DNA from 3 places in the Paenibacillus sp. WG02 genome. Region 1 is predicted to be linked to each of the others. Evidence: a T-box and tRNA genes for the amino acid it is inferred to sense, from the RefSeq annotation. Region 1 holds a T-box; the other regions hold tRNA genes.
What was found. The T-box of region 1 lies ahead of ACBP55_RS09105 (valine--tRNA ligase). A T-box ahead of a tRNA ligase gene usually reads a tRNA of that ligase, here a tRNA-Val.
Positions count from the first base shown of each region.

Region 1 (7,541 bases):
AGACGTCGGTGAAGTTTCAGGCTTCGCTGACGGACTTGGTTTGACCGTACCATGATCTGATCCTGAAGGAGGATTAGACGTGCCATTCTTACCAGCTTCACTGCTGGATTCAGGCTTGGTTGATGTTGTTGGCTTCGGTGTAGCTGTTTCTTTAGGCGGGTTCGCTTTTTTATTCGCTTGTTCTTTCAAGAATTCAGGGTGGTCATAAGCACCGCCTGGATCGATTGTCTTAAGCCCTTCCCAAACATTCTTGACCTTTACTTGGTCAGGATGATCAAAAACTAGAAAAGCAGAAGGTAAGCGACGCTCCCCATAACGACTGGAGGGCTTTGTAATCAGCTCGTCATTGTATACCATCTCAGAGGAAGCTCCGCCATCCAAGAAGCCGGCATTAATAACGTCATCAGCGAGAAATAGATCTTGTACCTCTTTGAGTGTTGCGCCTACACTGTGCGTTTGTCGGCCGTCGATCACGATGAAGATAACCGTTCCGTCGGCTTTTTGTCCCACAGCTGTACGAGGTGCGCGTCCCCAGCCTCCGTCACCGCTAGTAATGAGCGGTTTTCCGTTAGCAATAACACGCGGATAGAAGGATACGGCGTCCGTGACACCGAGTTTGAGCAGCTCGTCAATCGTATACTTCCCGATAATGAGTGTGCCTTCTTTTGTGAATCCAACAATATGTTGAGGAACGCTGCCCTCTTGGTCTGTATAAAGAATTTCACCGCCGGACATAATAGCACCAATTGGCGCAAATCCGTTTCCAAGTCCGTCTGGATCGTTGAAGCCACCGCCATTTACGCCGGCGACAGCGCCAGTACGCTCTACCATGGAGGTAATTCTTTCCCCTTCACCTTGCTTTGCGGGTACTACGACACGAATCGTACGCGGGTCATATACATACATTTTCTTGCCCTTCCATAACTGGCCAGAAATATCTTCCACTTTCACGAGACTTTCCCTTGAACGATTTTTATTGAATTGAACCGCTCGCAAATCTTGTTTTTCAACAGAGTTGATTTCGGTCAAATTTTGCATTTCGAGAACCATCTGATCTCTACGTTCCGCACCAACGAAAATCCAGGCCCAGTCACGATGCTGCGTCGTAATAACGGTTTTAGCCAAATATTCGCGGATATATTCCCCCTGGAGGGGTTAGAAATAAGAAGCTTGAACTAAGAAAAGTACAGACAGCTATTACGAGAAAAGTGCGCTTCAGCCAACTATAACTCCGAAAATGTTCTAATATTGAACTACCCAAGGTGTCCCTCTCCTGCTCTATTATTCTATTTGGTATTAGATATTTTGATAAGTAATGTCGAAAAAAGACAATACAAGATTTATATTATCATATTTTTGCATGCAATTGTTATTGGTAATTGTTAAAATAAAGTGTACATAATCCCTATTTCCTTAAGGAGCCATGAATGCTATGAAACGATATTACTTTTTTGATTTTCCAATAGATTTAATGGCCGTTGTTTTTGTCTTTCTGGTGATTTTGCTCGCAATCTATATATCTTTTCGTAAAGGAATACATCAATGACTGAGTGGAAGCGCAGCGGTGAATGGTTAGAGATCCCCCTACCAAATCCGTTATGGAAACCTCTTAAACCAGGGGCGATAGAAGAATTAGCAGCTATACTGCCAGTTCCTAGAAAGTATTTTCTTCGACTAGCCTCTCAAGGCCTTATTCGAATTCACGATGACAAAATTCGACTTCATGCTTTTCCTGAAGAGAAGGCTGCTTTCAGACCGGAGCCCAATGATCTTGGCATTTTGTATGAGGATGACTTTTGCCTTGTCGTTAATAAACCGGCAGGCATGTCCGTACATCCAGCAGAAGCAGGGCAAAGCGGTACGTTGGCTTCTGCGGTAGCCTACTATTTTGAATCGACTGGCCAGGCTTGTGGGATTCGCCATATCCATCGTTTAGATCAAGATACGACCGGAAGCTGTACTTTATGCCAAAAATGAGTGGGCGCATGTGCTTCTGGATGAAGCAATGCGTGACAAACGGATTGATAGACGCTATGTGGCGCTAGCTGAAGGCGTATTTCGTCTAAAACAAGGATCGATAGATGAACCTATCGGTAAAGATCGTTATATCTCAGGCAAGCGAAGAGTTTCACCAAGCGGTGATCAAGCGGTTACGCATTATCGGGTTTTAGAGCAAATGAAGAAGGCAGCTTTCGTGGAATTAGAGCTGGAAACAGGGAGAACCCATCAAATTCGGGTCCATCTCAGTCACTTAGGCCACCCATTAGCAGGGGATTCCCTATACGGGGGTTCATCGCGTTTATTTCATCGACAAGCGCTGCATGGAGAGAAGCTTTCGTTCGATCATCCTGTTACTCAAAAGCAGGTCATCGTGCACGCTCCATTGCCGCAAGATTTCAAATTTTTGCTAGAGGAAGTTTCAGCCCTGTAAAAATGTAGTCATGCCTAGCCCTTACCATCCATATACTTTTAGAGACAAACAAGTAAATGGCCAAACAATCCGTATGCTGTCCAGCATCTGGATTTGATGGAAGGGAGGATTAATTCGGTGTCTGAACAACAACCTGGTTTAAGATTCGATATCTATGAACGCGTTCATTTGCAAGAAGATTTAGCGGGGATACAAGAATTGAATGATGTAGAATTGCTTCCTCATATTCAGGTAATTACTTTGGATGATCAAGCAATCCTGAAAGGAAATTTGCTGCTCACGGGCAATTATTTCAGTGAAGAAAGGGATGCACCCAGATCACTAGAGCATCTGATTCCAGTCGAGATTACATTGCCTTTAAATCGCATTCATCGTGTAGAAGATATTCAAGTCGAAATTGAAAATTTTGATATTGATCTTTTATCAGCACGAAGTCTGAACGTTACAGGTGTGCTTTCCCTGCAAGGCGTCGAAATTGTTTCGGCTCCGTTGGAGAGCTGGCGGGAAGAAGAGGAAGTTACTTTTGTGCATGAGGTTAACATCCCAAGGTTCGAGCCAGCTGTGCCTTATACGCCACAGTTCGTCCAGGAACCACCGACACTTCCGATCATTCAAGAACCCGTAAACGTATCGTCTTATGCGGCTCCTCCTCCCTATGAGGCTCCCGCTCAAGATGAGGTTGTTTCTGAATTTGGCTCTAACGATGGTGCTGTTGTTGTGGAGATTGAACAAACCGAACTAAAAGTGACACCCCATCAAGAAAGCACGGTGGTTACGGAAGACAAGAAAGAACTCAAGGTCGCCTTTGGCAAAAAGGCGAATGAGGCTGTTGACATCAACCCGTACGGTATTAAATCGCTGCTTTCTAAGGCAGGCTCGTATCTAACCGATAAGAGGAATGCAGAAGCAGAAGCTCAAGCTGCACTTGCGGAAGAAACGCGAATAGATGCTGTGGAGTGGAAACGACTCTTTCTTCAAAGCAACACAGGAAGCCAAGAGTTTAGGAAACTCAAACTATGTATTGTTCAAAAAGAAGATACGCTGGAATCCATTGCCAAACGCTATCAACTCAACCCGCGTGAGCTTCAGTTTCTGAACCGCATGAGTGATCAAGAAATATCCGTTGGGCAGGTTATCTATCTGCCTAGATAAATAACCTGTTACATAGGCAAGAGCCTCTGGCTGCTTATAGCGGCTGGAGGCTCTTATTCATTTTCGTAACATCTTTCGGAAGCAAGCATAATTTATGCATAAACGGTAATACTGGAATGATATATTGACTCTATTTCAAATGTTCGATATCATATGATGTAAACCATTTTGAGTAATATTGGAAACGTTGATAGGGAGTAGTAGGCGGTAAGCCCTTCAGAGAGTGGAACTGGTAGCGCTGAAAGGTTCCATAGGAAGCAACCGAACGAAGTCGCCCTGGAGTTGTGAATGTGATTGTATGCGCCCGTTTATTCGGAGAGCAGCATTAGCATTCGCCGGCCGCAGCCGTTATCTGTTTGAGAGCCACGCGCTTCTTTTGAAGCTGCGCGGAATGAAGGTGGTACCACGGAAGCAAGCCTTTCGTCCTTTGCGGGCGGAGGGCTTTTTTTGTTTGAATGAACACCGATGCGAGATGACTAGCAGGCATCATAAGCCTGTTTAACAGAGATAAAAGTAATGGAGGTAATCTTATGACAGAAGCTAATGAGACCAAAGAACAATTGCAAATGCCTACTACGTACGATCCTAAAGAAGCTGAGCGCAAGTGGTATGATTACTGGATTAAAAATGAATTTTTCAAAGCGGGCACCCGTCCTGATGCGGAAACCTACACCATTGTGATTCCACCTCCGAACGTTACGGGTATGCTGCATATTGGGCATGCGCTTGATTTCACACTGCAGGATATTTTAATTCGCACCAAACGGATGCAGGGATATGACGCGCTTTGGCTGCCTGGATCTGACCACGCTGGTATTGCCACTCAAACTAGGGTAGAGCAAAAGCTCCGCGAGCAAGGACAATCACGCTATGATCTTGGACGCGAGAAGTTCTTGGAAAAGGTGTGGGAGTGGAAGGAGCTATATGCGAACACGATTCGTGAGCAATGGGCTAAAATGGGCTTCTCGCTGGACTATTCGCGTGAACGCTTCACTTTGGATGAGGGCCTATCACAAGCCGTTCGTGAAGTATTCGTAAGCCTTTATGAGAAAGGCCTCATCTATCGCGGGAATTATATTATTAACTGGGATCCAGCGGCTCGTACAGCGCTATCTGACATCGAAGTAGAGTATAAAGAGGTGCAAGGCGCCCTCTATCATTTAGAGTACAAAACGACCGACGGAACTGGTTCCATCGTTGTCGCCACGACACGTCCTGAGACGATGCTCGGTGATACTGCGGTTGCGGTTCATCCGAAGGATGAGCGTTATCAGCACCTCATTGGCAAAATGCTGTTGCTCCCTATCGTGAATCGTGAGATTCCGGTCATTGCGGATGAATACGTAGAAAAAGAATTCGGAAGCGGCGCTGTTAAAATTACACCTGCGCATGACCCAAACGATTTCGAGGTCGGGAAACGTCATGACCTGCCGCAAATTCTTGTTATGGATGAAACGGGTACGATGAACGCGAATGCGGGGCCGTATCAAGGGCAAGATCGCTTTGATTGCCGCAAGCAAATCGTGGCGGATTTGAAGGAGCAAGGTGTTCTTATTAAAATTGAAGAGCATGTCCATCAAGTGGGTCACAGTGAACGCAGTGGTGCGGTTATCGAGCCTTATTTGTCAACACAATGGTTCGTGAAAATGCAGCCGCTTGCTGAGAAAGCGATTGATACGCAAAAATCAGGCAATGGCGTTAATTTCGTACCGGATCGCTTCGAGAAAACGTACTTGAATTGGATCGAAAATGTTCGTGACTGGTGTATTTCTCGTCAATTGTGGTGGGGACATAGGATTCCAGCATGGCACTGTGCAGATTGTGGTCAAATCACGGTAACACGTGAGGACGCTACGGCTTGTTCTCATTGCCAAAGCACGAATATAAATCAAGACAATGACGTACTTGATACATGGTTCAGTTCGGCATTGTGGCCTTTTTCAACATTGGGCTGGCCTAATGAAACAGAGGATTTGAAGCGTTTCTACCCGACGAATGTGCTTGTAACGGGCTATGATATCATTTATTTCTGGGTATCTCGCATGATCTTTACAGGGCTGGAATTTACACAGCAAATTCCGTTTAAAGATGTGTTGATGCATGGACTTGTACGGGATTCCGAAGGTCGCAAAATGTCGAAATCACTTGGCAATGGTGTAGATCCGCTTGAAGTCATCGAGAATTACGGCGCTGATGCTATGCGCTATATGATTTCCACTAGCAGCACACCTGGGCAAGATCTGCGTTTCCGCCTAGAACGTGTAGAACAAGCGCGGAATTTTGCCAATAAGATCTGGAATGCGTCTCGCTTTGCTTTAATGAATCTCGAAGGTGTAAACGCAGCAGATATTGATTTAACCGGTCAACTGGGTACGGCAGACCGCTGGATTCTGCATCGCCTGAACGAAACTGTTCGTGACGTGACTCGTCTAATCGACAGCTATGAATTCGGTGAAACCGGCCGCTTGCTGTATAATTTCATCTGGGATGATCTCTGTGATTGGTACATCGAGTTCAGTAAATTAAGCTTATACGGGGCTGATGCAGCTGCTAAGAGTAAAACGCAGTCCGTACTGGCTTATGTTCTTGACCAAACACAGCGTTTGATTCATCCGTTCATGCCTTTCATTTCGGAAGAGATTTGGCAGCATCTGCCGCATGAGGGTGAGACGATTACGCTTGCTTCTTGGCCAGTAGAAAATGAGGCTTTCGAATCGCCTGATGCAGTTCGCGAGATGGAGCTCTTAATGGACGTTATTCGTTCCGTTCGTAATATTCGCTCTGAAGTGAATGTACCGATGAGCAAGAAAGTTGAACTGCTTGTAAAACCGGCGAGCAGCGAAACGCTGACTATTCTAAGCAGCAATGAAGAATACCTGAAGCGTTTCTGTAACACGTCCCTGCTCCAGATCGACGCAGTGATGGCAGCTCCAGAGAAAGCTATGACAGCTATTATTACAGGAACTGAGCTTTACTTGCCGCTAGCAGGTCTTATCGACATTGCACAAGAGCTCACGCGCTTGGATAAAGAATTGCAAACTTTGCATGGTGAAGTAGAACGTATTGAGAAGAAACTGGGCAATGAGGGCTTTGTTGCCAAGGCACCAGCCAAGGTTATCGAGGAAGAAAAAGCAAAGCTTGCTGATTATGCCGATAAGCGAGACAAAGTGATTGCTCGATTGGCGGAGTTAAAAGGATAATTGTGGTAAATCAAACGAATGCCTAGCGACAAGAACAAGCTGATTCATATAGTAAATGAGGATGAGATCGATGGATAAAATCAAAGACACCCCTTCGGCTGAATTCAAGACCGCGCAAGAAGCCATTGCCTGGATTGTCGGCCGAATGGAGAAGCTCGGCATAAAACCGGGACTTCAACGAATGCAGATGTTAATGGAGAAACTAGGTCACCCCGAACGTAGGCTGAAGTTCATTCATGTGGCTGGGACGAATGGCAAAGGCTCTACATGTGCCTATCTATCTTCGGTGTTGCAGGCTTGCGGATATGACGTGGGTACATTCACCTCTCCTTATTTGGAGAAGTATACGAATCGTATCCAAGTGAACGGAGCCGACATTCCAGACGACGTGCTGCTCACACTGGTGAATGATATGAAGCCAATCGTAGACGAGATTGCAGAGACTGAGGTCGGTCCTCCGTCTATGTTTGAAATTTCGACCGCACTAGCGATTATGTATTTCGGTAAAGTGGCATATCCCGATTATGTAGTATGGGAAACAGGTCTCGGGGGAAGGCTGGATAGCACGAATATTGTGAATCCTGTCGTAACCATCATTACGAATGTCGGCCATGACCATATGGAAATCTTGGGAGATACACTCGAATTAGTAGCAGCAGAAAAAGCGGGCATTATTAAAGCTGGTGTACCCGTCATTACCGCTGTTGAGCCGCATGAGGTTTGGAGTGTGATCGATCAAACAGCCAAGGCGAAAAAAG
Region 1 is NZ_AP036016.1:1,916,442-1,923,982, forward strand. Features, by position in the region: gene ACBP55_RS09085 (phosphodiester glycosidase family protein) at 1-1,125, opposite strand, end outside; gene ACBP55_RS09090 (pseudouridine synthase) at 1,543-1,977, shown strand; gene ACBP55_RS09095 (RluA family pseudouridine synthase) at 1,988-2,431, shown strand; gene ACBP55_RS09100 (LysM peptidoglycan-binding domain-containing protein) at 2,549-3,583, shown strand; T-box leader at 3,762-4,014, shown strand; gene ACBP55_RS09105 (valine--tRNA ligase) at 4,114-6,783, shown strand; gene ACBP55_RS09110 (bifunctional folylpolyglutamate synthase/dihydrofolate synthase) at 6,854-7,541, shown strand, end outside.

Region 2 (7,541 bases), 500 kb from region 1:
CACTGCCAAGAAAAGCTTCTAGCCAGGCGAAGGTGCCCGTACCGCAAACCGACACAGGTGGGTGAGAAGAGAATTCTAAGGCGCGCGGAAGAACTCTCGTTAAGGAACTCGGCAAAATGACCCCGTAACTTCGGGAGAAGGGGTGCCTCGGTAGGGTGAATAGCCCGAGGGGGCCGCAGTGAAAAGGCCCAAGCGACTGTTTAGCAAAAACACAGGTCTGTGCGAAGCCGCAAGGCGAAGTATACGGGCTGACGCCTGCCCGGTGCTGGAAGGTTAAGAGGAGTGGTTAGGGGCAACCCGAAGCTATGAATTGAAGCCCCAGTAAACGGCGGCCGTAACTATAACGGTCCTAAGGTAGCGAAATTCCTTGTCAGGTAAATTCTGACCCGCACGAATGGCGTAACGACTTGGGCGCTGTCTCAACGAGAGATCCGGTGAAATTTTAATACCTGTGAAGATGCAGGTTACCCGCGACAAGACGGAAAGACCCCATGGAGCTTTACTGCAGCTTGATATTGGACTTTGGTACGATCTGTACAGGATAGGTGGGAGCCTTTGAAGCCTGAGCGCCAGTTTGGGTGGAGGCGCCGTTGGGATACCACCCTGATCGTATCGGAGTTCTAACCTGGTACCGTAATCCGGTATGGGGACAGTGTCAGGTGGGCAGTTTGACTGGGGCGGTCGCCTCCTAAAATGTAACGGAGGCGTTTAAAGGTTCCCTCAGAATGGTTGGAAATCATTCGCAGAGTGCAAAGGCATAAGGGAGCTTGACTGCGAGACCTACAAGTCGAGCAGGGACGAAAGTCGGACTTAGTGATCCGGTGGTACCGAATGGAAGGGCCATCGCTCAACGGATAAAAGCTACCCTGGGGATAACAGGCTTATCTCCCCCAAGAGTCCACATCGACGGGGAGGTTTGGCACCTCGATGTCGGCTCATCGCATCCTGGGGCTGAAGTAGGTCCCAAGGGTTGGGCTGTTCGCCCATTAAAGCGGTACGCGAGCTGGGTTCAGAACGTCGTGAGACAGTTCGGTCCCTATCTGTCGCGGGCGTAGGAAATTTGAGAGGAGCTGTCCTTAGTACGAGAGGACCGGGATGGACGTACCGCTGGTGTACCAGTTGTCTCGCCAGAGGCATCGCTGGGTAGCTATGTACGGAGGGGATAAGCGCTGAAAGCATCTAAGCGCGAAGCCCCCCTCAAGATGAGATTTCCCAGTATGTAAGACCCCTTGTAGACGACGAGGTTGATAGGTTCGAGGTGGAAGTGCAGCAATGCATGCAGCTGACGAATACTAATCGGTCGAGGGCTTAACCAATTCCCAACCAAGTGAAGATAAGCTTTGTAGCGAATTCCGAATACTTGATTGGAGCCCAGAAAACCTAAGCAATTCAAACCTTTACGCAAGTTTCGTATCTAGTTTTCAAGGCGCAAACCACGCTTTGACTGTTTGGTGATGATGGCGGAGGGGACCCACGCGTTCCCATCTCGAACACGACCGTTAAGCCCTCCAGCGTCGATGGTACTTGAACCGCAGGGTTCTGGGAGAGTAGAACGTTGCCAAGCAGTACCCACTAGTTGGGTATTTTTTTTGCCACCCCCTTCATGGGGAAATAAGGCCCGTTGGTCAAGTGGTTAAGACACCTCCCTTTCACGGAGGTAACAGGGGTTCGAGTCCCCTACGGGTCATTATCATGAACGCTTAGCTCAGCTGGGAGAGCACTACCTTGACAGGGTAGGGGTCGGCGGTTCGATCCCGTCAGCGTTCACCATTTTACGTATACTTTGGAGCTGTGGTGTAGTGGCCTAACATGCCTGCCTGTCACGCAGGAGACCGCGGGTTCGAATCCCGTCAGCTCCGCCATTTTTTCAAAATTAAGTAAGGCTCGGTAGCTCAGTCGGTAGAGCAGAGGACTGAAAATCCTCGTGTCGGCGGTTCGATTCCGTCCCGAGCCACCATTTTTACAAACTTAATATGCCGTTGTAGCTCAACTGGTAGAGCAACTGACTTGTAATCAGTAGGTTGGGGGTTCAAGTCCTCTCGACGGCACCACAATACCTATAAAAGTGAAGTGAAGCGTTGTAGTAACGCTGATTACTTTTACGGGGCACAGCAAATCTTATTCATATGGCGGTCGTGGCGAAGGGGTTAACGCACTGGTTTGTGGATCCAGCATTCGCGGGTTCAAGTCCCGTCGTCCGCCCATTATTTTCATGAGTCATTAGCTCAGTTGGTAGAGCACCTGACTTTTAATCAGGGTGTCGTAGGTTCGAATCCTACATGACTCACCATTTAATGCCTTCTTTACAGCATGCGCGTATGGCGGAATTGGCAGACGCACTAGACTTAGGATCTAGCGGGTGACCGTGGGGGTTCAAGTCCCTCTACGCGCATCCAAAAGTGACGAGCTGGAATGGAATTTAGTTACTTCCAGTTCGGAGCTTTCAATTAAGCCGGAGTGGCGGAATCGGCAGACGCACAGGACTTAAAATCCTGCGGTAGGTGACTACCGTACCGGTTAAGTCCGGTCTTCGGCATTAGCTTAATTGCATGCGCGCCTTAACACATCAAGGCGCGCCACATAAGCCGGCATGGCGGAATGGCAGACGCGCTCGACTCAAAATCGAGTCCGAAAGGGTGGAGGTTCGAGTCCTCTTGCCGGTATCGTATGACAAAGTAAAGTGGTTGAACAGGAAGTTTTCCTGATCAACCACTTTTTTTGTTGTATAGGAAATTATGATTTTCGCAGTCTGTGGAAAAGGTGGCAAAAAGGTGGGGATAAGTGGTTGCGCTTCATCACCCGAATGATGATTTTTTTCTGTAATTGGTTTGGTGGGAGGTTTAAGCTTCCGCTTATTTGGCATGGTTAGCTATTGATTTTACTGAGTTGTGTGAGATTGTGGGGGGATACATAAACATACGGGTAAGTGACTATGTGTTCTGGATGTTTTTTGACTTAACACACGCGAATCCCGGGACCCCTTTGTTGTTTGAGAGAGAATATGGATATACACATAAGCATTTGTCTCGGTAGCTGGCTAACTTTTTCTGATGCTTGTTTTCTGGTGCTTTATTCTGATTTTTTTGATCTAAGTGTTTCGTTTCCTAGCTTGTGTTTGTTGGTTTTTTGAAGAAATGGAGAAATAGCCATTCAATCGCGCCCAGGTTTCGCGAAGTTGTACTTTGTGCAACAATTTGCTTGATTTCTTCTATGAAAGCTCCAGATGTTGTACGCTGAGGCTGTACAACAATTTATCCTATTTCCGTGTCATAGAGCTAATTTTGGCTAGTATTGTTGTATTTTTTACAACAATCGCGGGAAAAACGTGGATTTTCCTGTCTAAAGTTGAGAAAATACAACATTACACGAACTAGCAAGCAAATGTTTAAACAAATACGTAATTTGAGCTGCATCAACCTACACAAAATAACCAAGAATGGCGTAAGCTGTCTTTTTTTATTCTTCTCGGTTCAACGTACATTTTTAAAATAAAATTTCATATTATATATTTATATTGAAATATTATTTTATAATTCCTATAATAATAGGTATTCGCTTCACTTTGTAAACACTTACATGACAGCTTGGAGCTGCGGAAATCATTTTGGCTTTACGAGGGGAGTTATTTAAAGAAATGAGTAAAAGTAGCATGAGCAGGAGCCATACAGACCTCAGTGAATGGACGCTTCGGCAAAAAATCGGTCAGATGATCCTTTGTGGATTTGAAGGCACAGGCATGACGGAAGATCTGGAGAACTTTATTGAACAAAACCACATTGGCGGGGTCATTTACTTCGCTCGCAATGTACAGGATACACATCAAGTTGCTCAGTTATCCGAGCAGCTTCAACAAGTTGCAAAGCGGTCTCAGAATCTGCCGTTATGGATATCCATCGATCAAGAGGGCGGCATGGTGGCTCGTTTGACGGAAGGCGTGGCGCTAATGCCAGGGCAGATGGCACTAGCTGCGGGAGCTTTTGAAGCGAGTGAAGATTCAAAGTCTGCTTATGAGGCGTGCTTTATCTCAGGGCAGGAATTGCGAACACTGGGCGTTAATATGAACTTCGCCCCGGTTTTGGATGTGAATAATAATCCGGATAACCCCGTGATCGGCGTTCGATCATTCGGGGAGTCTCCGGAACTTGTCGCTGAATTTGGAAGACAGTCGGTGCAAGGTTACCAGGATGCTGGAGTCGTTGCAACGGCCAAGCATTTCCCAGGTCATGGCGATACGAATGTGGATTCGCATCTGGATTTACCAACGATCGAGCATTCAGAAGCGCGTATTCGTGCGGTTGAATTGGTGCCTTTCGTTGAATCGATCAAAAACGGCGTGGATGCTATTATGTCGGCGCACATTTATTTCCCCGCTTTAGAATCGGCTAAGCTGCCCGTCACTCTTTCAAAGTCGGTGCTTACTGGACTCCTCCGTGAGGAGCTCGGCTTTGAGGGAGTTATCATGACCGATTGCATGGAAATGAACGCGATCTCCGAGCATTACGGCACAGCGCGGGCGGCTGTCATGGCGGTCGAAGCGGGGGCTGATCTCGTGCTGATCAGCCACAGCCGCGACCGCCAGCTCGCGGCGATCACCGCGCTGGAGCGCGCGGTGCGCGAAGGGCGAATGACCGAAGCGCGTATTGACGCTTCTGTCGCCCGTTTGCTCGCGCTCAAGGAGCGGCGCGGCTTGTTTGAAACGCGGCCAAGTGCAGCGGCCGCGCAAGAGGTCGGGACCGCGGCGCACCGCGCGGTCGCCCAGCGCCTCAGCGAGGCGAGCATCACGCTCGTCAAAGACGAGCAGAAGCTGCTCCCGCTGAAGCGGGTGAAGACGCTCGCGGTCACCGTGGCCGCAGCCGTTTCGTCGGGAGTCGACGAAACATACGCGGGCCCCGCGAGCTTGGGGGCTGCGCTGGCCGAGCACGGCTTAGACGTGCTCGATCGCGTGCTGCCGCTGCCGGAGGTGGCAGCGAGCAGCGCTGGGCTGCTCGCCGAGGCGCAGCAGGCGGAGCAGATCGTCATCGGGACGTACAACGCCCGATTCCATCCCGCGCAGGTCGAGCTGGTGCGTGCCCTGCAGGCGCTCGGCAAGCCGCTTGTCGTCGTCGCACTCCGAGTGCCGTACGATTTGCTGGAGCTGCCGGAGATTTCAACCTTCGTCGCGGCTTATGAAAGCCGGCCGCTTGCCCTGCAAAGTGCGGCTAAATGCTTGCTAGGTCAGCTTACTCCGCAAGGCAGGCTGCCGGTCTCGCTCGGTCTTGACTATCCTGCCGGATGGAAATGGGAGAGTGGTTTGTGATGCTGCGCTCCTTATTGAATCAAACTTCTCTGACGGTAGCTGGAATCATGTCAGGTACTTCCCTAGACGGCATTGACGTCGCGCTTGTTCGGATTGATGGCTGCGGCGTTGACGCGAAGGTGGTGGTGCTCCACTTTGAGAGCTTCGCCTATGAAGATGAGTTACGGGAAAAGCTTAAAGAATTATGTTCCATCGAACATTCCGATGTGTCGTTACTATGCGGGATGAACTTCGCGATAGCAGAACGTTTTGCCGATGCAGTGTTACGTGCGGCGGCAGCGGCTAACATTCCCATGGAGCATATTGATCTGATCAGCTCTCATGGTCAGACCGTATGGCACATTCCAATCGCGGATGAAGCTAATCCTTTTCTGCCGAAATCAACCCTGCAAATCGGTGATTTATCCGTCCTCGCTAAGCGGACGGGAAGACCTGTGGTTGGCGATTTCCGAACAGCGGATATGGCGGTTGGCGGTCAAGGTGCACCGCTTGCGCCATACGGGGACTTTATTCTGTTCTGCCACGAGGAGAAGGGGCGTATTCTCCAAAATATCGGCGGGATTGGCAATTGCACCGCGATTCCTGCCTCCGCATCGACCGAAGCTCATCGTCTTATCGCCTTTGATACGGGACCAGGCAATATGATTATGGATCAAGTTGTCTTTGAACTTTCACAAGGCCGGTTGACTTATGATGCGAACGGCGAGTGGGCCTCAAACGGCTGTGTAAATACTGAGCTGCTTAATAGCATGCTGGCGCATCCTTATTTCAAACTCCCTCCGCCCAAAACAACGGGGCGGGAGCTCTTTGGTAAAGATTATGCCGCTTCTTATTTGGCGGCTGCTCTTGAGCGAGGATTACCTCCCGAAGACATCGTCGCGACAGCGACATCTTTTACCGCGCATTCCATCGCCCGCGCTTACAAGGACTTCGTTTTTCCGGAGTATAACATTGCGGAAGTGATTGTTAGCGGCGGCGGGGCACATAATCAGACGCTGCTCCGGCTGCTCCGAGAGATGCTTCCAGAGCAAATCGTTCTTACCTCGGATGAACTTGGCTTATCAGGTGATGCCAAAGAAGCTGTCCTCTTTGCCTTGCTAGGCAACGATTGGATTCATGGCGTGCCCAATAATCTGCCATCCGCTACCGGAGCTGAGCGTCCTACGATAATGGGCAAGTTAGCTCTGCCTTAGATTCTTTTGATTTTAGGGAGGGCGTGAAGAGTTTAAAAGAAGCGAAATCACGAGGGCTTAGGAGCGCACAGCAGCAGTACTGAAGCTGTGCGGTATTGTGCTGACAGCCATTGAAGTGGCTGACTTAGTCTAGTTTCTCAGAATGTATCCGTAGATATCTTAGCAAGCTTTTGAATCACTTGGTCCACTTTATGAATATGCTGCGACATCTTTTCCGCTGCAAGCTGCTCATCTTTCATCTCAATCGCATCGACGATGTCACGATGTTCCTGAAATAACTTCTCAGCGGAAGCTCGTTCAGCAAAAAACCATAGACGGCGAGAAGCCTTCATACTTAGCTGCAACCGTTCGGTTAATGACTCCATCATCCCAATCAAGAGGGAATTGTGGGAGGCTTTGGCGATCTCTAGGTGAAAGCGAATGTCGACTTGCTCGCTTTCTTCTTCGTTTTCAAATGAAGCTTCCATCGTGCTGAGGATCTGCCTAAGTGCCGTCAAATTCTCTTCTGTACGGCGACTTGCGGCTAACGAAGCACAACCCACCTCTATGAATCTTCGCACCTCCTGCACTTCCTGCAGCGTTTGGCCCTGATCGAAGAGGCTGCTGCTGTCTATCGGCAAAGGGTTCGTAACGAAGGTGCCTCCACCATGCCGAATATCTACCCACCCCATTGCCTTTAATCCGCTAAGTGCTTCTCTAACCGTAGAACGGCCAACCTGAAAGCTAGCTGCAAGCTCCACGACGGTTGGAAGTTTCGAACCTGGTGCATAAGTTCCGGTCTCGATTTGCATTTTAATTTGCTGAAGCACGATTTCGGAGCCCTTTTGCGGTCGAATCTGCTGAAATGTCATATAATTCCCCCATGAAGTATCTATACATCTATTCAATCATAAGTTAAAATAGAAAAAAAGTCATCTGATCACATGATCAATTGTGTTGAAATAAATGAGTAGTCCCACGGGAGGTATTTATGCTGGATAGCCGAGTAAGACAAAAACTGCAGGATATTGTAGGCGAAGCATTTTTCAAAGATGATATGGAATCGCTTGTCA
Region 2 is NZ_AP036016.1:1,412,870-1,420,410, forward strand. Features, by position in the region: rRNA gene ACBP55_RS06650 (23S ribosomal RNA) at 1-1,316, shown strand, start outside; rRNA gene rrf (5S ribosomal RNA) at 1,448-1,564, shown strand; tRNA gene ACBP55_RS06660 (tRNA-Glu) at 1,616-1,687, shown strand; tRNA gene ACBP55_RS06665 (tRNA-Val) at 1,695-1,770, shown strand; tRNA gene ACBP55_RS06670 (tRNA-Asp) at 1,786-1,862, shown strand; tRNA gene ACBP55_RS06675 (tRNA-Phe) at 1,882-1,957, shown strand; tRNA gene ACBP55_RS06680 (tRNA-Thr) at 1,976-2,051, shown strand; tRNA gene ACBP55_RS06685 (tRNA-His) at 2,130-2,202, shown strand; tRNA gene ACBP55_RS06690 (tRNA-Lys) at 2,215-2,290, shown strand; tRNA gene ACBP55_RS06695 (tRNA-Leu) at 2,313-2,392, shown strand; tRNA gene ACBP55_RS06700 (tRNA-Leu) at 2,452-2,536, shown strand; tRNA gene ACBP55_RS06705 (tRNA-Leu) at 2,585-2,663, shown strand; gene nagZ (beta-N-acetylhexosaminidase) at 3,635-5,296, shown strand; gene ACBP55_RS06715 (anhydro-N-acetylmuramic acid kinase) at 5,296-6,489, shown strand; gene ACBP55_RS06720 (FadR/GntR family transcriptional regulator) at 6,627-7,340, opposite strand; gene ACBP55_RS06725 (FAD-linked oxidase C-terminal domain-containing protein) at 7,460-7,541, shown strand, end outside.
Region 2: it encodes a tRNA-Val, which carries the amino acid that the T-box ahead of ACBP55_RS09105 (valine--tRNA ligase) is inferred to sense. The anticodon was not compared.

Region 3 (7,541 bases), 960 kb from region 1:
CCAAAAGGGTTGTATTTGGTTTCTCTACGTGTTACATTATTCCTCGTTGCTTTGAAGCGGCAAATCACCATGAGTCATTAAATGGAACTTGCATTCAAACAGCAACCTATGTTACTATAGCTTTCCGACAGAGAGCGACAGAAATTGACAAGAAAAATAGTGCTTGCAATTGATGGACGAGCTGTGGTATATTACTTCTCGCTGCTTCGGTAACACGGCAGAGAAAGAAAGAAATTGATCTTTGAAAACTGAACAACGAGTGAGTAAGCACGAACGAGAAATCGTTCGAAAAGAGATTGCAAAATCTCGCTAGCAACGCAAATGAGCAATTAAGCTTTCAAATAGTTTTACTATTATGGAGAGTTTGATCCTGGCTCAGGACGAACGCTGGCGGCGTGCCTAATACATGCAAGTCGAGCGGGTTTATCCTTCGGGGTAAGCTAGCGGCGGACGGGTGAGTAACACGTAGGTAACCTGCCTATAAGATCGGGATAACTATCGGAAACGATAGCTAAGACCGGATAATTGGTTTTCTCGCATGAGAGAATTATGAAACACGGAGCAATCTGTGGCTTATAGATGGGCCTGCGGCGCATTAGCTAGTTGGTAGGGTAACGGCCTACCAAGGCGACGATGCGTAGCCGACCTGAGAGGGTGAACGGCCACACTGGGACTGAGACACGGCCCAGACTCCTACGGGAGGCAGCAGTAGGGAATCTTCCGCAATGGACGCAAGTCTGACGGAGCAACGCCGCGTGAGTGATGAAGGTTTTCGGATCGTAAAGCTCTGTTGCCCTAGACGAACAGCAAGGAGAGTAACTGCTCTTTGTGTGACGGTATAGGAGAAGAAAGCCCCGGCTAACTACGTGCCAGCAGCCGCGGTAATACGTAGGGGGCAAGCGTTGTCCGGAATTATTGGGCGTAAAGCGCGCGCAGGCGGTCAATTAAGTTGGGTGTTTAAGCCCGGGGCTCAACCCCGGTTCGCATCCAAAACTGGTTGACTTGAGTGTAGGAGAGGAAAGTGGAATTCCACGTGTAGCGGTGAAATGCGTAGAGATGTGGAGGAACACCAGTGGCGAAGGCGACTTTCTGGCCTATAACTGACGCTGAGGCGCGAAAGCGTGGGGAGCAAACAGGATTAGATACCCTGGTAGTCCACGCCGTAAACGATGCATACTAGGTGTTGGGGATTCGATTCCTCGGTGCCGAAGTTAACACAGTAAGTATGCCGCCTGGGGAGTACGCTCGCAAGAGTGAAACTCAAAGGAATTGACGGGGACCCGCACAAGCAGTGGAGTATGTGGTTTAATTCGAAGCAACGCGAAGAACCTTACCAGGTCTTGACATCTGGGTGTAAGCACTAGAGATAGTGCCCCTCTTCGGAGTACCCAAGACAGGTGGTGCATGGTTGTCGTCAGCTCGTGTCGTGAGATGTTGGGTTAAGTCCCGCAACGAGCGCAACCCTTGATCTTAGTTGCCAGCACTTTGGGTGGGCACTCTAAGATGACTGCCGGTGACAAACCGGAGGAAGGTGGGGATGACGTCAAATCATCATGCCCCTTATGACCTGGGCTACACACGTACTACAATGGTCGGTACAACGGGAAGCGAAGCCGCGAGGTGGAGCCAATCCTTAAAAGCCGATCTCAGTTCGGATTGCAGGCTGCAACTCGCCTGCATGAAGTCGGAATTGCTAGTAATCGCGGATCAGCATGCCGCGGTGAATACGTTCCCGGGTCTTGTACACACCGCCCGTCACACCACGAGAGTTTACAACACCCGAAGTCGGTGGGGTAACCCGCAAGGGAGCCAGCCGCCGAAGGTGGGGTAGATGATTGGGGTGAAGTCGTAACAAGGTAGCCGTATCGGAAGGTGCGGCTGGATCACCTCCTTTCTATGGAGACTCGGTCTTGATAAGACCAGTCAAGTGCGAAAGCACAAAACAGCTTACTCACTCGTGTTCAGTTTTGAAGGATAAATTTACCTTCAACTTTTGTTCCTTGAAAACTAGATAACGATACAAAACGTAAAGTAAGAACTTAGGTTTGTGTAGTCTTCGGACTATACAAGAATCAATAACTTTTTTTAGTGGTTAAGCTAGAAAGAGCACACGGAGGATGCCTAGGCACTAGGAGCCGAAGAAGGACGTGGCGAACGACGAAATGCCTCGGGGAGCCGTAAGCAGGCTTTGATCCGGGGATGTCCGAATGGGGGAACCCAGCTGTGGTAATGCGCAGTTACCATGCAGTGAATACATAGCTGCATTGGAGGCATACCCAGGGAACTGAAACATCTAAGTACCTGGAGGAAAAGAAAACAAAAGTGATTCCGTCAGTAGCGGCGAGCGAAAGCGGAATAGCCCAAACCAAGGAGCTTGCTCCTTGGGGTTGTAGGACCTCGATATGGGGTTAGTTCGGTAGGCGAAGCGATCTGGAAAGGTCCGGCATAGAAGGTAAAAGCCCTGTAGCCAAAATCGAACGAAACCCCTAGAGGTATCCTGAGTACGGCGGGTCACGTGAAACCCCGTCGGAATCCGGCAGGACCATCTGCCAAGGCTAAATACTCCCTAGTGACCGATAGTGAAGCAGTACCGTGAGGGAAAGGTGAAAAGCACCGCGGAAGCGGAGTGAAAAAGAACCTGAAACCGTGTGCTTACAAAAAGTCAGAGCACTCTATATGTGTGATGGCGTGCCTTTTGTAGAATGAACCGGCGAGTTACGTTCCCGTGCGAGGTTAAGCTGAAAAGGCGGAGCCGCAGCGAAAGCGAGTCTGAATAGGGCGCTTGAGTACGTGGACGTAGACCCGAAACCGTGTGATCTACCCCTGTCCAGGGTGAAGGTGAGGTAACACTCACTGGAGGCCCGAACCCACGCATGTTGAAAAATGCGGGGATGAGGTGGGGGTAGCGGAGAAATTCCAATCGAACTCGGAGATAGCTGGTTCTCCCCGAAATAGCTTTAGGGCTAGCCTCGGATGTTGAGTTGTGGAGGTAAAGCACTGATTGGGTGCGGGGCCCGCCAAGGGTTACCAAGTCCAGTCAAACTCTGAATGCCACAAACTTAAATCCGGGAGTCAGACAGTGAGTGCTAAGATCCATTGTCAAAAGGGAAACAGCCCAGACCATCAGCTAAGGTCCCCAAGTGTGTGTTAAGTGGGAAAGGATGTGGAGTTGCACAGACAACCAGGATGTTGGCTTAGAAGCAGCCACCATTGAAAGAGTGCGTAATAGCTCACTGGTCGAGTGACTCTGCGCCGAAAATGTAACGGGGCTAAACACGCCACCGAAGCTATGGCTTGCACTTTGTGCATGGGTAGGGGAGCGTTGTATGTACGTTGAATTCTGACCGTAAGGACAGGTGGAGCGCATACAAGTGAGAATGCCGGTATAAGTAACGAAAAGATCAGTGAGAATCTGATCCGCCGAAAACCTAAGGGTTCCTGAGGAAGGCTCGTCCGCTCAGGGTAAGTCGGGACCTAAGGCGAGGCCGAAAGGCGTAGTCGATGGACAACAGGTGGAAATTCCTGTACCACCGTAGCCGTTATGAGCGATGGAGTGACGCAGAAGGATAGTGACGCGAGCTGATGGATGCTCGTCCAAGCAGTGAGGCTGGTTAGTAGGCAAATCCGCTAACCGTAAGGCTGGGCTGTGATGGGGAGGGAAACTTTAAGTACCGAAGGTCATGAGTTCACACTGCCAAGAAAAGCTTCTAGCCAGGCGAAGGTGCCCGTACCGCAAACCGACACAGGTGGGTGAGAAGAGAATTCTAAGGCGCGCGGAAGAACTCTCGTTAAGGAACTCGGCAAAATGACCCCGTAACTTCGGGAGAAGGGGTGCCTCGGTAGGGTGAATAGCCCGAGGGGGCCGCAGTGAAAAGGCCCAAGCGACTGTTTAGCAAAAACACAGGTCTGTGCGAAGCCGCAAGGCGAAGTATACGGGCTGACGCCTGCCCGGTGCTGGAAGGTTAAGAGGAGTGGTTAGGGGGCAACCCCGAAGCTATGAATTGAAGCCCCAGTAAACGGCGGCCGTAACTATAACGGTCCTAAGGTAGCGAAATTCCTTGTCAGGTAAATTCTGACCCGCACGAATGGCGTAACGACTTGGGCGCTGTCTCAACGAGAGATCCGGTGAAATTTTAATACCTGTGAAGATGCAGGTTACCCGCGACAAGACGGAAAGACCCCATGGAGCTTTACTGCAGCTTGATATTGGACTTTGGTACGATCTGTACAGGATAGGTGGGAGCCTTTGAAGCCTGAGCGCCAGCTTGGGTGGAGGCGCCGTTGGGATACCACCCTGATCGTATCGGAGTTCTAACCTGGTACCGTAAACCGGTATGGGGACAGTGTCAGGTGGGCAGTTTGACTGGGGCGGTCGCCTCCTAAAATGTAACGGAGGCGTTTAAAGGTTCCCTCAGAATGGTTGGAAATCATTCGCAGAGTGCAAAGGCATAAGGGAGCTTGACTGCGAGACCTACAAGTCGAGCAGGGACGAAAGTCGGACTTAGTGATCCGGTGGTACCGAATGGAAGGGCCATCGCTCAACGGATAAAAGCTACCCTGGGGATAACAGGCTTATCTCCCCCAAGAGTCCACATCGACGGGGAGGTTTGGCACCTCGATGTCGGCTCATCGCATCCTGGGGCTGAAGTAGGTCCCAAGGGTTGGGCTGTTCGCCCATTAAAGCGGTACGCGAGCTGGGTTCAGAACGTCGTGAGACAGTTCGGTCCCTATCTGTCGCGGGCGTAGGAAATTTGAGAGGAGCTGTCCTTAGTACGAGAGGACCGGGATGGACGTACCGCTGGTGTACCAGTTGTCTCGCCAGAGGCATCGCTGGGTAGCTATGTACGGAGGGGATAAGCGCTGAAAGCATCTAAGCGCGAAGCCCCCCTCAAGATGAGATTTCCCAGTATGTAAGACCCCTTGTAGACGACGAGGTTGATAGGTTCGAGGTGGAAGTGCAGCAATGCATGCAGCTGACGAATACTAATCGGTCGAGGGCTTAACCAATTCCCAACCAAGTGAAGATAAGCTTTGTAGCGAATTCCGAATACTTGATTGGGGCCCAGAAAACCTAAGCAATTCAAACCTTTACGCAAGTTTCGTATCTAGTTTTCAAGGCGCAAACACGCTTTGACTGTTTGGTGATGATGGCGGAGGGGACCCACGCGTTCCCATCTCGAACACGACCGTTAAGCCCTCCAGCGTCGATGGTACTTGAACCGCAGGGTTCTGGGAGAGTAGAACGTTGCCAAGCAGTTTTCCCTGATAGCTCAGTTGGTAGAGCACTCGACTGTTAATCGAGTTGTCACAGGTTCGAGTCCTGTTCGGGGAGCCATTTTTTATAACATATCAGGCTTTTCATGGAGAGGTGTCCGAGCTGGCCGAAGGAGCACGATTGGAAATCGTGTAGGCGTCACAAGCGTCTCGAGGGTTCAAATCCCTCTCTCTCCGCCACCAATAACTTTTACATAAGAAAAGCCTGTTTACGCGGCCCGTTGGTCAAGTGGTTAAGACACCTCCCTTTCACGGAGGTAACAGGGGTTCGAGTCCCCTACGGGTCACCATCAATTTTCTAGTTTTATCCCATGGAGGCTTAGCTCAGCTGGGAGAGCATCTGCCTTACAAGCAGAGGGTCGGCGGTTCGATCCCGTCAGCCTCCACCATATATTCCTAATCAAATATCATGCTAGTAATGTCGCGGGGTGGAGCAGCCCGGTAGCTCGTCGGGCTCATAACCCGAAGGCCGCAGGTTCAAATCCTGCCCCCGCAACCAAACTCTTTCTGAGAGTTGTTTTACATAGTGTGGAGCTGTGGTGTAGTGGCCCAACATGCCTGCCTGTCACGCAGGAGACCGCGGGTTCGAATCCCGTCAGCTCCGCCATTTTTTTATTTCTGGACATGAGTCATTAGCTCAGTTGGTAGAGCACCTGACTTTTAATCAGGGTGTCGTAGGTTCGAATCCTACATGACTCAGTAAGTACAGGGATCTTTAGACTAATGTCTAAAGATCCCTGATTTCGCGGTCATGGCGGAATTGGCAGACGCGCACGGTTCAGGTCCGTGTGGGCTAACCCCCCGTGGAGGTTCGAGTCCTCTTGACCGCATCCCAAAGAGTTTTCTTTAATCCTTTATGAGGACTAAGGAAAACTCTTTTTTTGTACAAGCTCACCCAATTTTAAGTTGACATTGATTATTATTATCACTAATATCAAGGATAGTGGTAAATGACGATGGCGGGGAGAGATCGAATTGAAAACGATTAAATACTGCTGTAGAAATGAAAAATTCGGATCCAAACAAATATATAAGTCCCTGAAAAATGAATATCCAGACCTAAAGCAAAAAAAGAAAGATTGCTTAGGCAATTGTAAGCATTGTAAAAAAGAATGTATCGCCATGATCGGTAAAAAGGAACTGCTGTGCGCAGCTTCGCCTGACTTACTTTATGCTCAGATCAAACAAATTATTGCTGAATCCAGGGCAGAAAGCGTGATGGCTTGAACCTAACCCTTCTAAAATTGTTTCTTCCGTTTGTATTTGTATGCGGAGTTCTGGTAATCTTGTATATATGGGGAATACGCAAGAGATAACCATACAGAAAGGTGTGTGCATCTATGTTAAACGATACACTTACAGAAGCGCTCAATGAGCAGATGAACTATGAGTTTTACTCCGCGCACGTCTACTTGGCTATTGCTGGTTATTGTGCTGCGGAAAGCTTAGACGGCTTTTCCAACTTTTTTATTGTACAAGCTGAGGAAGAGAAATTCCATGCGATGAAAATTTTCAAATTCATAAATGACCGTGGAAAAAAGGTTAGCTTTGCCGGTATGGATACGCCTGTCAATGAGTACAAATCGATCTTAGATGCTTTTGAACATGCTTATCAACACGAGCAAGAAGTAACAAGACGTATTTATCATCTATCAGACCTGGCATTGAACGATAGAGAACATGCGACTATGCAGTTCTTGAAATGGTTCATTGATGAGCAGGTAGAGGAAGAAGCCATGTTCGACAGCATTATTAATAAATTGAAACGTATTGATAAAGACAGTAACGCCTTCTTCATGTTGGATGCGGAGTTTGCTCAGCGTTCGTTCACGCCACCAGCAGCGGAATAATTACATACGACTTTTTATGAGGTTGAGACTTACCTGTTTCGCGAAATTTGGCGAAGGGTAAGTTTTTTTATGTTTGCTGACATGCAGCTGTCAGGAATCCTTTTATATACTAGGAGAAAAATGTGAAGGATGTGCAGCATGGATAAGTTAGATTTAGCTAGAACGTATAAAAGCTATTACACAGCTCCCACGAAACCGCAATGGGTCGAATTTGATCCTATCTGGTATGTCACAATTCAAGGACAAGGGGATCCGGATGACATAGCCTTCTCAAATGCCACTGAAGCACTTTACACGCTTTCCTACAGCATCAAAGGTATTTATAAGAAAGAGGAGAAAGACTTTACTGTGGCCAAGCTGGAGGGCTTATGGTGGGTGGATGGGGATAGAAAAGCCCTAGATGTACCAAGGGATGAG
Region 3 is NZ_AP036016.1:956,004-963,544, forward strand. Features, by position in the region: rRNA gene ACBP55_RS04415 (16S ribosomal RNA) at 353-1,894, shown strand; rRNA gene ACBP55_RS04420 (23S ribosomal RNA) at 2,091-5,007, shown strand; rRNA gene rrf (5S ribosomal RNA) at 5,138-5,254, shown strand; tRNA gene ACBP55_RS04430 (tRNA-Asn) at 5,260-5,335, shown strand; tRNA gene ACBP55_RS04435 (tRNA-Ser) at 5,363-5,454, shown strand; tRNA gene ACBP55_RS04440 (tRNA-Glu) at 5,490-5,564, shown strand; tRNA gene ACBP55_RS04445 (tRNA-Val) at 5,588-5,663, shown strand; tRNA gene ACBP55_RS04450 (tRNA-Met) at 5,697-5,773, shown strand; tRNA gene ACBP55_RS04455 (tRNA-Asp) at 5,805-5,881, shown strand; tRNA gene ACBP55_RS04460 (tRNA-Lys) at 5,901-5,973, shown strand; tRNA gene ACBP55_RS04465 (tRNA-Leu) at 6,020-6,104, shown strand; gene ACBP55_RS04470 (DUF1450 domain-containing protein) at 6,250-6,501, shown strand; gene ACBP55_RS04475 (ferritin) at 6,615-7,124, shown strand; gene ACBP55_RS04480 (GyrI-like domain-containing protein) at 7,263-7,541, shown strand, end outside.
Region 3: it encodes a tRNA-Val, which carries the amino acid that the T-box ahead of ACBP55_RS09105 (valine--tRNA ligase) is inferred to sense. The anticodon was not compared.